One region of the Kitasatospora sp. NPDC088548 genome, then DNA from elsewhere that is predicted to be linked to it. Evidence: riboswitches for the same ligand, from Rfam matches in the RefSeq annotation. Region 1 holds a riboswitch; each other region holds the start of a gene.
What was found. Region 1 has a riboswitch for thiamine pyrophosphate ahead of thiC (phosphomethylpyrimidine synthase ThiC). Riboswitches for the same ligand answer to the same signal wherever they lie in the genome.
Positions count from the first base shown of each region.

Region 1 (4,202 bases):
CTGATCCTGGCCTGGAACATCGTGGGGTTCGTGTTCGGCGTCGTCGGCGCCCTGCTGAGCGTGGTCATCAAGCTGCTGGTGGTGGTCGGCATCGCCGCCGCCGTGGTGATCCTGGTGAAGAAGGCCGCCAAGAGCTGACCCGTACGGACCCCGGACGCCCGTACCCCCTGCGTGGGGTGCGGGCGCCGGTCGTTCTGGTGGCGGCGGACAACCGACAACTAACAGATAACAGATAACAGAAAACGAATGTTGAAAGTCGTCATCCGTTACCTGTCATCCGTCAGCTGTCGTCCGCCGACCGTCGGACCCGGGCCTCCGTCACCGCGCGGTCCTCGATCGGCACCTGCTGGACCGGCCCCGGCGCCGGAGCCGCCGGCTGTTCCGGACCGTGCATGGTGGTGAGCAGCTGCCGGGCGAGGCCGAGGCCGGTGCCGCCCATGGTGAGGGCCTTGGCGAACAGCTCGCCCACCCCGTCGGCGCCGTTCAGCAGGATCATGTGCTCGACATTGCCGAAGGACTCGGCGGCGGCCAGCACGATGTCCGGCCACTTCTCCGCCAACTCCTGTGCCACCACGGCCTCCTGGTTCTCCGAGAGGGCGGCGGCCCGGGTCCGGATGCCCTCGGCCTTGGCGAGCCCGATCGCCCGGGTCGCCTCCGCGTCCGCCAGACCGCGGGCCTCGGCGGAGGCGGCCTCCGCCTCCCCGGTGGCCCTGGTCGCCTCGGCGGCGGCGAGCCCGCGCAGCTTGGTGGCCTCCGCGGCGGCCGCGGCGGCGATCTTGACCTGGCCGGCCTCGGCCGCCGCCTTCAGCTCGGTCTCCTGGGCCTGCGCCTGGGCGGCGGAGATCCGGGCGTCGCGGTCGGCCTCGGCCCTGGTGCGGGTCTCGTACGCCTTGGCGTCGGCCGGCTTGCGGACGTCGATCTGCAGCTGCTGCTCCTTGCGGCGGGCCTCCAGCTCGGCGACCTTGGTCTCCTGGACGACCACCTCCTGCCGGGCGGCGGCCTGGGCGAGCGGTCCGGCCTGCTCGGCGCGGGCGTTGGCGGTGTCCCGTTCGGCCTGGTAGGCGGACTGCTGGATCTGGCTGTTGCGGGTGGCCTCGGCCTTGCGCGCGGCGGCCTCCTGCTCCGCCTCGGTGGCCATCCGGTCGGCCTCGGCCTGGGCGATCCGGGCGTCCCGCTGGACGGCGGCGGCGTGCGGGATGGCGAGGTTCTTGATGTAGCCGGTGGGGTCGATGATCTCTTGGATCTGCAGGGTGTCGATGATCAGCCCGAGCTTCTCCATCTCCAGCCCGGAGGCGGCCCTGGTCTCCCCGGTGAGCCGCTCGCGGTCCCTGATCATGTCCTCGACGGTGAGCCCGCCGACGATCGAGCGCAGGTGGCCGGCGAAGACGTTGTGGACGCGCTGGCTGATCAGCTTCTGCTGGTCGAGAAAGCGCCGGGCGGCATTGGCGATGGAGACCTCGTCGTCGCCGACCTTGAAGATCACCACGCCTTTGACGTGGACCGGGATGCCCTGTGAGGTGACGCATTCGACGTTCAGCTCGGCCTCGTTGAGGTCCAGTGAGAGCCGGCGGACACCCTGGAGGCCCGGCGTGACGAAGGTCCCGCGGCCGGTGACGATCCGGAAGCCCAGACCGTCGCCGACCCCCTCGGTCCGGTGCCGGGAGCCGGAGATGATCAGAGCCTCGTTGGGCTCCGCCACCCGCCACATGAGTTTGAAGAGCGTGATCCCGAAGACCAGCGCGGCGACGACGGCCCCCGCGATGATGAGCACCATGGTTCAACTCCCCCTTACGGCGCATGAGATGCGCCGGTTCGGATTGTCCGCTCAGGGCAACTCGAAGGAAAGGGAAGTGACGTGACGGGCTGTCACAAGCGTGTCACGGGAAGACCGGTGCCACATAGACGGTCCGGGGCGGGTGGTACTCGACCACCACCACCGGTGTGCCGACCGACAGCCGGTCGCCCGGTACGGCGAGGTAGGCCAGGAAGGCCTCCGTCCCCTGGCGCTCCCTGACGTGCACCATCACCTCGCCGACCAGACCGGCTCCGACCGGACCGGTGACCCGCCCTGTGCTTCCGACCACTACGGCCTCCCTCGTCGCCTGCCCGTGTGACTGCCAGTCTGCCGGGCCGGGCTCCCCCGGTGGGCCCGCCGGCCGAATCGCCGGGCACCGACCCCCTCTGGACCAGCCGCGATCGGCTCGCTACGGTGTTGGACGTCATGCGCGGGCAATACCGCCTGCGGACACGGGAGCTCGGAGCACCGGGCTGAGAGGGCGCTGACCGGGACGTCGCTGGACGTGCCGAACGCTGCGCCGACCGCAGGAACCTGACCGGGTAATGCCGGCGTAGGGAGTTGAAGGTCTGATGACCACTTTTGATGCACAGCCGCAGTCTGCCCAGAACGCCGCCGTCAGCAGCGCGGGCACCGGCTATCCGACCCCGGCCTGGCGCAAGGCCTACCGCGACGGGTCCCGCCCCGACCTGCGCGTTCCGTACCGCGAGGTCGTGCTCACCAACGAGAAGAGCGTCCCGCTCTACGACACCTCCGGGCCGTACACCGACCCGGCGTACGAGCCCGACGTACGGCGCGGCCTGCCCGCGCTGCGCGACGCGTGGATCCGCCAGCGCGGCGACGTCGAGGAGTACGACGGCCGCGAGGCCCGCCCCGAGGACGACGGGATCAAGCACACCTCGCCGCGCGGCGGAAACCTGAAGAACCTGGACGCCGTCTTCCCCGGCCGCCCGCGCCGCCCCCTGCGCGGCCGCGGCGACGTCGCAGTCACCCAGCTCGGCTACGCCAAGCGCGGAATCGTGACCCCGGAGATGGAGTTCGTCGCCCTGCGCGAGGGCCTGGCGCCGGAGTTCGTCCGCTCCGAGGTGGCGCGCGGCCGGGCCGTCATCCCGGTCAACGTGAACCACCCCGAGGTCGAGCCGGCCGCCATCGGCACCAACTTCCTGGTGAAGATCAACGCCAATATCGGCAACTCCGCCGTCACCTCCTCGATCGAGGAGGAGGTGGAGAAGATGACCTGGGCCACCCGCTGGGGCGCGGACACCGTGATGGACCTCTCCACCGGCCGCAACATCCACACCACCCGCGAGTGGATCCTGCGAAACTCCCCCGTGCCGATCGGCACCGTGCCGCTCTACCAGGCGCTGGAGAAGGTCGACGGCAAGGCCGAGGACCTCAGCTGGGACGTCTACCGCGACACCGTCGTCGAGCAGTGCGAGCAGGGCGTGGACTACATGACCGTCCACGCCGGAGTGCTGCTGCGGTACGTCCCGCTGACGGCCCGCCGCAAGACCGGCATCGTCTCGCGCGGCGGCTCGATCATGGCCGCCTGGTGTCTGGCGCACCACCGGGAGAACTTCCTCCACACCAACTTCGAGGAGCTCTGCGACATCCTCGCCCGCTACGACGTCACCTTCTCGCTCGGTGACGGCCTGCGGCCCGGTTCGATCGCCGACGCCAACGACGAGGCGCAGTTCGCCGAACTCCGGACGCTGGGCGAACTCGGCCGGATCGCCCGGGCCAAGGACGTCCAGGTGATGATCGAGGGCCCGGGCCACGTCCCGATGAACAAGATCAAGGAGAACATGGATCTCCAGCGGGAGATCTGCGACGAGGCGCCGTTCTACACCCTCGGCCCGCTGACCACCGATGTCGCCCCCGGCTACGACCACATCACCTCGGGCATCGGCGCCGCGATGATCGCCTGGTGGGGCACCGCGATGCTCTGCTACGTCACCCCCAAGGAGCACCTGGGCCTGCCCAACCGGGACGACGTGAAGACCGGCGTCATCACCTACAAGATCGCCGCCCACGCCGCCGACCTCGCCAAGGGCCACCCCGGCGCCCAGGCCTGGGACGACGCCCTCTCCGACGCCCGCTTCGAGTTCCGCTGGGAGGACCAGTTCAACCTGGCCCTCGACCCGGAGACGGCCCGCGCCTTCCACGACGAGACCCTCCCCGCGGAGCCCGCCAAGACGGCCCACTTCTGTTCCATGTGCGGCCCGAAGTTCTGCTCGATGAAGATCAGTCAAAAGATCCGGGCCGAGCACGGCGAGGGCTCCAGTGCCGTGGAGACCGAGTTCGACGCCGAGGCCCTGGCGGGCATGAAGGCCAAGTCCGAGGAGTTCGCCGCCCAGGGCAACCGGGTCTACCTGCCGCTGGCGGACTGACGTCGCCCCGCCGGCTG
Region 1 is NZ_JBIVMI010000012.1:124,224-128,425, forward strand. It holds gene ACIP82_RS17620 (DUF5326 family protein) at 1-138, shown strand, start outside; gene ACIP82_RS17625 (flotillin family protein) at 281-1,774, opposite strand; gene ACIP82_RS17630 (hypothetical protein) at 1,878-2,084, opposite strand; TPP riboswitch at 2,238-2,372, shown strand; gene thiC (phosphomethylpyrimidine synthase ThiC) at 2,368-4,185, shown strand.

Region 2 (4,202 bases), on a different contig from region 1:
ACCGGGGGTACGGCGGGCGGGTACGGGCGGACGGCGGCGGGCCCGGCGGGGTCAGGCCCGCAGCCGCCGGGACAGCTCGGCGGCGGCCGCCCGCGGGTCGTCCGCGCCGGTGATGGCGCGCACCACCACGATCCGGCGGGCGCCGGCCGCCAGCACCTGGTCCAGGTTGCCGAGGTCGATGCCGCCGATGGCGAACCACGGCCGGTCGGTGTCCCGCGCGGCCGCGTACGAGACCAGGCCGAGGCCCGGCGCGTGGCGGCCGGGCTTGGTCGGGGTCGGCCAGACCGGCCCGGTGCAGAAGTAGTCCACGCCGGGCTCGGCGATCGCCGCGTCCACCTCGGACTCGGCGTGGCAGGACCGTCCGATGATCACGTCCTCGCCGAGGATCGCCCGGGCGGCCGGCACCGGCAGGTCGTCCTGCCCGAGGTGCAGCACGTCGGGGCGGGCGGCGTGCGCGACGTCGGCGCGGTCGTTGACGGCCAGCAGCCTGCCGTGGCGGCGGCAGGCGTCGGCGAAGACCTCCAGGGCCGCCAGCTCCTGCCTGGCCTCCAGGCCCTTGTCCCGCAGCTGGACGATGTCCACCCCGCCGGCCAGCGCCTCGTCCAGGAACTCGGCGAGGTCGCCCTGCTCGCGGCGGGCGTCGGTGCACAGGTAGAGCCGGGCGTCGGCGAGCCGCCGGCGCGGGGTGTCCGCCGCCATCAGATCAGCATCGCCTGGGCGCGGCGCTTCACCTCGGTGCCGCGGTTCTCACACAGCGCCTGGATGGGGCTGCCGGGCAGCGACGGGTCCTCGGTGAAGAGCCACTCCAGGATCTCCATGTCGTTGTACCCGCAGTCGCGCAGGACGGTCAGGGTGCCCGACAGGTGCTTGACCAGGCCCTGGCCGTCGATGAACGCGGCAGGCACCTGCAGCGACTTGTTCGGGCCGCGCCGGACCGCGATCAGCCCGCCGCTGCGGACCAGGTCGCGGACCTCGGTGACCCGCACGCCCCACTGCTCCGAGATGTCGGGCAGGTACATCCACTCGGAAACGAGGGTTTCAATCTTGCTTTCGATCTCACTCACGCCACCAGACTGCCACCTCCACGGCCCGCCGCGCACCACTCACCACCCGCCGCACACCCGTCACAGGTCCGTCGAGCACCGGGGCGGCCGCCTGCGGGCCCCGCCGCGCTACCCGGCGAGCGCCGACTTCAGCGGCACCGCGGGGTCCGCCGCCAGGGCCGGGTCCAGCGCCGTACCGCGCTCGATCAGCCGGCGGCCCTGGGCGAGGTCGCGCGGACGGTCCACCGCGAGCAGGGCGCGCGGCACACCGTCGCGCAGCCAGAGCACCGACCAGGACGGCTCCCCGGGTGAACCGCGCCACAGCGGCTCGTCACCGGCCCCGTGCCGCCCGGCGTACTGGACCATGCGGCCGAACTGCTCCGACCAGAAGTACGGCACCGGATCGTAGGGCGCCTGCGCGCCGAGAACGGCGGCGGCCGCCGCCGCGCCGGACTGCAGCGCGTGGTCCCAGTGCTGGACGGCCAGCCGGACGCCGGAGCGCGCCGACGGATAGCTGACGCAGTCCCCCGCGGCGAAGACGCCGGGCAGGCTGGTGCGCAGCCGCTCGTCCACCAGGACGGCACCGGCCGCGTCCAGTTCGACGCCGGAGCCGGCCAGCCAGCCGGTGGCCGGCCGGGCGCCGATCCCGACCAGCACCTCGTCGGCCGGCAGGTGCGAGCCGTCCGCCAGCAGCACCGCGCCGGGCTCCACCGCCGCGACCCCGACGCCGCAGCGCAGGTCCACCCCGGCCTCGGCGTACCAGGCGGCCATCGCCCGGCCGATCCCGGCGGGCAGCGCGCCGGGGACGGGCGCCGGGCCCATCTCGACGACCGTGACCTCGCACCCCGCCGCCCGGGCGGCGGTGGACACCTCGGCGCCGATCCAGCCCGCGCCGACCAGCACCAGGCGCAGGCCCGGCCGGAGCAGGGCACGCAGCGCCAGCGCGTCGTCCAGGGTGTGCAGCAGGTGCGCGCGCTCGGCGCCGGGCAGGGCCCGCGGGGCGGCACCGGTGGCGATCACCAGCGTGCCGTACGGCAGATCGCCGGCGTCGGTGTGCAGCACCCCGGGGGTGAGGCCGGTGGCGCGGCGGCCGGTGAGCAGTTCGACGCCCAGGTCCGCGAAGTCGAGGTCGAGGGTGGTGGCATCGGCCTTGCCGAGCAGCACCTCCTTGGAGAGCGGCGGCCGGTCGTACGGCGCGTGGGGCTCCTCGCCGACCAGCACGATCCGCCCCCGCCAGCCGCCCTGCCGCAGCCCCGCGGCGCACTGCGCCCCGGCCAGCCCGGCCCCGACCACGACCACCTGATCCGTCCCGCTCAGCTCTGCCACGCCGTCACTGTACTCAGCGGCGGCCGTCCGTCCGGGCCCCACCCGGGCTCGGGTCCACCCCTCGTACGCGCCTTCGGCCGGGGCGGGACGCGGAGTTAAGGTGGTGGCACCAATTCACGGGAGCCCGGCGGACCGGGCTGAGAGGCGGGCTGACACGGCCTGCGACCGTCCGAACCTGATCCGGGTCATACCGGCGAAGGGAGAGCAGCGACTTTGACACGCTTGGCCAAGGGCGCGCATGCCGACGTCCTGGTGATCGGCGGGGGCATCATCGGCCTCGCCGTCGCCTGGCGCGCGGCCCGGCGCGGGCTGGGGAACATCGTGGTGATCGACCCGGCGCACGGCGGCGGCGCCGCCCGGGTCGCGGCCGGCATGCTCGCCCCCGTCACCGAACTCCAGTACGGCGAGGAGCCGTTGCTCCGCCTCGGGATGGCATCCAACGAGCGCTATGCCGCCTTCGCCGCCGAACTCACCGAGGCGAGCGGCGGCCAGGACACCGGCTACCGCCAGTGCGGCACCGTCGCCGTCGCCCTGGACTCCGACGACCGCGCGGAACTGCGTGAACTGCACGCCTTCCACCAGCGGCTCGGCCTGGACTCGCACTGGCTCACCGGCCGCGAGGCCCGCAGGCTCGAACCCATGCTCGCCCCCGGCGTCCGGGGCGGTCTGCACGTCACCGACGACCACCAGGTGGACGGCCGCCGACTGGCCAGGGCGCTGGTCCTCGCCTGCGAGCGGGCCGGCGTCCTGCTGCACCGCGCCGAGGCCACCGAACTGCTGGTCGAGAACGACCGCGCGGTCGGCGCCCGGCTGGACACACTGGAGACCGTCACCGCCGACCGGATCGTGCTCGCCGCCGGTCCGCACAGCCACCGGCTGCCCGGCCTGCCCGAGGGCGTGCTCCCCGCGATCCGCCCGGTGAAGGGGCAGATCCTGCGGCTGCGGGTGCCCGAGCCGTACCGGCCGTTCCTCTCCCGCAACGTGCGCGCGGTGGTGCGCGGCCGGCACCTCTATCTGGTGCCCCGGGAGAACGGCGAGCTGGTGATCGGTGCCACCAGCGAGGAGCAGGGGTACGACACCACCGTCACCGCCGGCGGGGTGTACGAGCTGCTGCGCGACGCGCACGAGCTCGTCCCCGGCATCACCGAGCTGCCCCTGGTGGAGACCTCCGCCGGACTGCGCCCCGGCTCCCCGGACAACGCCCCGCTGATCGGTCCGACCGCCCTGCCCGGCCTCGTCGCCGCCACCGGCCACTACCGCAACGGCGTGCTGCTCACCCCGGTGACGGCCGATCTGGTCGCCGAGTACCTGGCCACCGGCGAGACGCCCGCCCTGGCGGCGCCGTTCACCCCCACCCGCTTCTCCCCCGCCCGCTCCACCACGAAGGCCCCCGCATGAGCGAGATCGCACTGACCGTCAACGGCGAGCCCCGGCAGGTGCCCGCCACCACCACCCTCGCCGAGGTGGTGGCCGCGCTGAGCGCCGCCAACTCCGGCGTCGCCGCCGCGCTCAACGAGACCGTGGTGCCGCGTGGTTCGTGGCCGCGGACCCGGCTCGCCGCGGGTGACCGGGTCGAGATCCTCACCGCCGTCCAGGGAGGCTGACCATGGCGGACGACCTGCTGGACATCGCCGGGACCACGTTCGGCTCCCGGCTGATCATGGGCACCGGTGGCGCGCCCAGCCTGGAGATCCTGGAGCAGGCGCTGCGGGTCTCCGGCACCGAGCTCACCACGGTGGCGATGCGCCGGGTCGACGCCACCACCCAGGGCTCCGTCCTGGACGTGCTGGTCCGCAACGGCATCCGGGTGCTGCCCAACACGGCCGGCTGCTT
Region 2 is NZ_JBIVMI010000022.1:36,737-40,938, reverse strand. It holds gene thiE (thiamine phosphate synthase) at 52-699, opposite strand; gene ACIP82_RS25745 (Rv2175c family DNA-binding protein) at 699-1,064, opposite strand; gene ACIP82_RS25740 (FAD-dependent oxidoreductase) at 1,173-2,369, opposite strand; TPP riboswitch at 2,476-2,588, shown strand; gene thiO (glycine oxidase ThiO) at 2,583-3,767, shown strand; gene thiS (sulfur carrier protein ThiS) at 3,764-3,973, shown strand; gene ACIP82_RS25725 (thiazole synthase) at 3,976-4,202, shown strand, end outside.
Region 2: linked by a shared signal. The riboswitch ahead of thiO (glycine oxidase ThiO) and the one ahead of thiC (phosphomethylpyrimidine synthase ThiC) in region 1 are both predicted to bind thiamine pyrophosphate.

Region 3 (4,202 bases), on a different contig from region 1:
ACAGGGTTTCGGGGACGGGGTCAGTCGCCGACGCGCTCGGTGAGGGTGACCTTGGTGTTGAAGGTCTGGCCGTTGCGGGTGTACTCGACGTCGACGGTCTCGCCGGGCTTGTGCGTCCAGATCTTGCTGACCAGGGCGGGGCCGTTCTCGATCGGGCTGCCGCCGAGCTTGGTGATGACGTCGCCGGGCTTGAGGCCCGCCTTGTCGGCCGCGCCGCCGGGGGTGACGGCCGGGGTGCCCTGGATGTCGCGGGTCTGGATCTGTGCGCCGTCGCCCTTGTAGTCGTCGTTGCGGAGGACGTCGAGCTTGGCGTAGACGGGCTTGCCGGTCTTGATCAGGGTCTCGGCGACCCACTTGGCCTGGTTGATCGGGATGGCGAAGCCGAGGCCGATGCTGCCGGCCCGGCCGGTGCTGGAGGCGTTGGACTGGATCGCCGAGTTGATGCCGACCACCGCGCCGCTGGAGTCGAGCAGCGGGCCGCCGGAGTTGCCGGGGTTGATCGAGGCGTCGGTCTGCAGGGCGTTCATGTACGAGGACTGGGCGCCGGTCTCGTCGCCGGAGGCGACCGGGCGGTCCTTCGCGCTGATGATGCCGGTGGTGACGGTGGACTCCAGGCCGTACGGGGCACCGATGGCGATGGTGGAGTCGCCGACGTTGACCTTGTCGGAGTCGGCCAGCGGAAGCGGGGTCAGCTTGTCCCCCTTCGGGGGGTTGTCCAGCTTGACCACGGCCACGTCGTAGCCCTCGGCGCGGCCGAGCACGGAGGCGTTGTAGGAGCTGCCGTCGGCGAACTTGACGGTCAGTTTGCCGCCGTTGGAGGCGGGCGCCACCACGTGGTTGTTGGTGAGGATGTGGCCCTCGGTGTCGAAGACGAAGCCGGTGCCGGTGCCGGACTCGCCGTTGCCCTGCGCCTTGATGGTGACGACGCTGGGCAGCGCCTTCTGCGCGATGCCGGCGACGGAGCCGGGGGCGGGCTCGTTCTTCTCCGGGCTGTTGGCCTGCACGGTGGTGCTGCGGCGGTCGTTCGCGGAGCTGGCGCTGTTGTCGTTGCGGTCGGCGATGGTCACGCCGAGCGCGCCGCCGGCCACACCGGCGACCAGGGCGACGGCGGCGATCAGGGCGACCAGGCCGCCGCGCTTCTTGCGCGGACCGCCGGGGCCGGACGTACCGGGGTACTCGGGTGGGTAGCCGAGCGGGCCGCCGGGGTGGCCGGGACCGCCGGCGCCGCCGGCCGAGGAGTCGTGCGGGCCCCAGCCGCCGAGCGGCTGGCCCGCGCCGAAGGGGTGCTGCTGCGCGGGCGGGCCCGCCGGGGCGCCGTACGGGTCGTGGGCTGCGGCGGGCGGGGCACCGTACGGGTCGTGCGCCGCGGCGGCCGGGGCGCCGTACGGGTCGTGCGCCGCGGCGGCCGGGGCGCCCGTGGTGGCGTACGGGTTGACGGCGGGCGCGACGGGCGCCGTCGGCAGGGCCGGTGCCTCGGCGAGCGCCGTGGCGGGCGCGGCCGGCGGCCCCGCCGGGGCGGGCGGCACGACCGGCGGCGGGGCGTCGATGTACCCCGGGCCGGGGTGGCCGGCCTCGACCGGGGCGGGCGCGGACACGGGAGCGTCGGCAGCCGCGGCCGCGGCGGGTGCCTCGGCCGGCGCCGGGGCGCTGATCTTGCTGAACGCCAGCGTCGGCGTGGATCCGCCGGCCGCCGGAGCGGCGGGCGCGGCGGGCACCGCCGGTGCCACGTCGGTGGTGGTCCGGTCGGCGGGCGCCTGTGCGGGGGTGGCAGCGGCGGACGCGGACTGCTGCGCCGGACCGTCATGAGCGGGACCCACCACCCCCTGGCCGCCGGAGGGCTGTTCCCCCTGCGGCCCGGTGGACCCAACCTCGCGCTCGGTGCTCACGGACGACCTCCATAGCTGACAGGACCAAGAAGCATAGTTTTTCGCACACTCGATTCGATTGCCGTAAGGACCCTTCTGAAGAAGTCATAAGAATCCTTAGCCAGGCCCGACGGCCCCGTCCGGAAACCCGGCCGAACGCCCCCGAACCACCACCCCCACCGGCCGCTCGCCCACCGCCGCCGGATGTCCCTCGCGGCCGGGGCGCCCAGCGCCTGGCCTTGGCGTTCACCCCCGTGCCGGTTAGCCTGTCGCTCACAACTGACACGCGGGAGCTTGGACCTTCCCAGGCTGAGAGTGCGCTGGTCGACCGTACGCCACGACGTCCGTGGGCGGACCGTCGAGGGGGCGCTGACCGCCGGAACCTGTCCGGGTAATGCCGGCGTAGGGAGTATCGGCCATGCCGCCTGCTTCGCCATCCTCTTCTTCGGGCGCGCCCGCGTCCAAGGGTTTCTCCGAACCGTCCACGACCGTTCACTCCGACGCCGGTCCCCCCGTGCCCGGTTCCGCCGCCGTGCCCGGCTCCCCCACCGCGACCGGTGCCGCCGCGGCCACCGCCGTCCTGGACCGGCCGGACCGGTCCGAGCGGGTCGAGGCGCCGCTCGTCCTGGACACCGAGCCGCCGCGCACGCTCCGCTTCCGCGACCACTTCGCGCTCTGGATGAACCTCGGCGTCAGCCTGATCGGCTTCACCACCGCCGCCACCGTGCTGGGCGCGCGGGGCAGCGAGCTCTCCCTGGCCGCCGCCGTGACCGCGATCGCGGCCGGGACCGTGGTCGGCACCGCGATGCTCGGTGTGGCCGCCCTGATCGGGGCCCGTACCGGCGCACCGGCGATGGCGAACCTGCGCGGGCTGTTCGGGACGAAGCTCTCGTACGTGCCGACGGTGCTGAACATCGTCCAGTGCGTCGGCTGGGGCGTGTACGAGCTGCTGGTGATCGCGATGGGCGCGCAGACCGTCGTCCACACCGAGGGCTACCGCTGGGCCTTCGTCCTGCTGGCGGGCGCGCTGACCACCGCGCTGACCATCTGGCCGCTGGGCTCGATCGCGGTGCTGCGGCGGTTCGTCGCCGGGGCGGTCGCGGTCGCGATGGTGTACTTCACCGTCCAGCTGGGCCGGCACGGCGTGCCGGACCCGGGCGCGGGCAACTGGCACGGCTTCCTGAAGGCCACCGACGCGATGATCGCGGTGTCGATCTCCTTCGTGCCGCTGGCCGCCGACTACACCCGGCACTCGCGCACCCCGCGCGCCGCGTTCTGGGGCAGCTTCTCCGGCTACACCGTCGCCCAGGTCTGGTGCTACGTGCTGGGCCTGATCGCGCTGCTGCAGTCCGGCGGCGACCCGGACCGGATCTTCGACTCCTTCCTGGGCGTCTGGGCCGGCTGGGCGTTCCTGCTGGTGCTGGTCCTGCGCGAGACGGACCAGTCCTTCGCCAACGTGTACTCGACCGCGATGTCCGTCCACAACCTGCTGCCCAGGGTGGACCGCCGGGTGCTGACCGGCGGGACCGGGCTGCTGATCACGGTGCTGGCCCTGCAGATCACCGAGTTCACCGACTCCTACTACGCCTTCCTGGGCCTGATCGGCTCGGTGTTCGTGCCGATGTTCGCGGTGCTGGCGGTCGACTACTTCCTCGGCGCCGGCCGGCGCGGCTGGAACCTCTCCGCCGACGCGCCGTCCCGCCGGCTGATGCTGCTGCCGTGGGCGCTGGGCTTCGTCGTCTACCAGCTGATCGCGCCGACCGCGATCGCCGGCTGGTGGACGGACTTCTGGACCTCCGTCCAGGGGGCGCTGCACTTCACCCCGCAGGAGTGGACCTCGGCCTCGCTGTTCGGCTTCCTGGTGCCGGCCCTGGCCACCTGGGCGCTCACCCCGCTGACCCGCCGGGACGCGCGGGACTGATCCGCCCCCCACGCGAAGACGGCCCCTCAGGTTGGGGCCGTCTTCGTTTTCGCGTCACTTCCGCCGCCTATCGTGGGACGTGTGACCAGCCCCGACCTCCCCCCGGCGGCGGCGCGCACCGCGCCGTCCGTCCAGGTGATCGCCCACCGCGGATCCTCGTACGCGCTGCCCGAGCACACGCTCGCCGCCTACCGGCGGGCGCTCACCGAGGGCGCCGACGCGGTCGAGTGCGATGTCCGGGTCACGGCCGACGGACATCTGGTCTGTGTGCACGACCGCAGGATCGGCCGGGTCTCGGACGGCCGCGGCACGGTGTCCGCGATGACGCTGGCCGAGCTGGAGGCGCACGACTTCGGCGCCTGGAAGACGGGCGCACCGAGCGCGGACCCGGAGCTGCGGGGCGTTCTGCGGCTGGA
Region 3 is NZ_JBIVMI010000031.1:107,899-112,100, reverse strand. It holds gene ACIP82_RS31555 (S1C family serine protease) at 21-1,886, opposite strand; TPP riboswitch at 2,142-2,291, shown strand; gene ACIP82_RS31550 (purine-cytosine permease family protein) at 2,380-3,786, shown strand; gene ACIP82_RS31545 (glycerophosphodiester phosphodiesterase family protein) at 3,868-4,202, shown strand, end outside.
Region 3: linked by a shared signal. The riboswitch ahead of ACIP82_RS31550 (purine-cytosine permease family protein) and the one ahead of thiC (phosphomethylpyrimidine synthase ThiC) in region 1 are both predicted to bind thiamine pyrophosphate.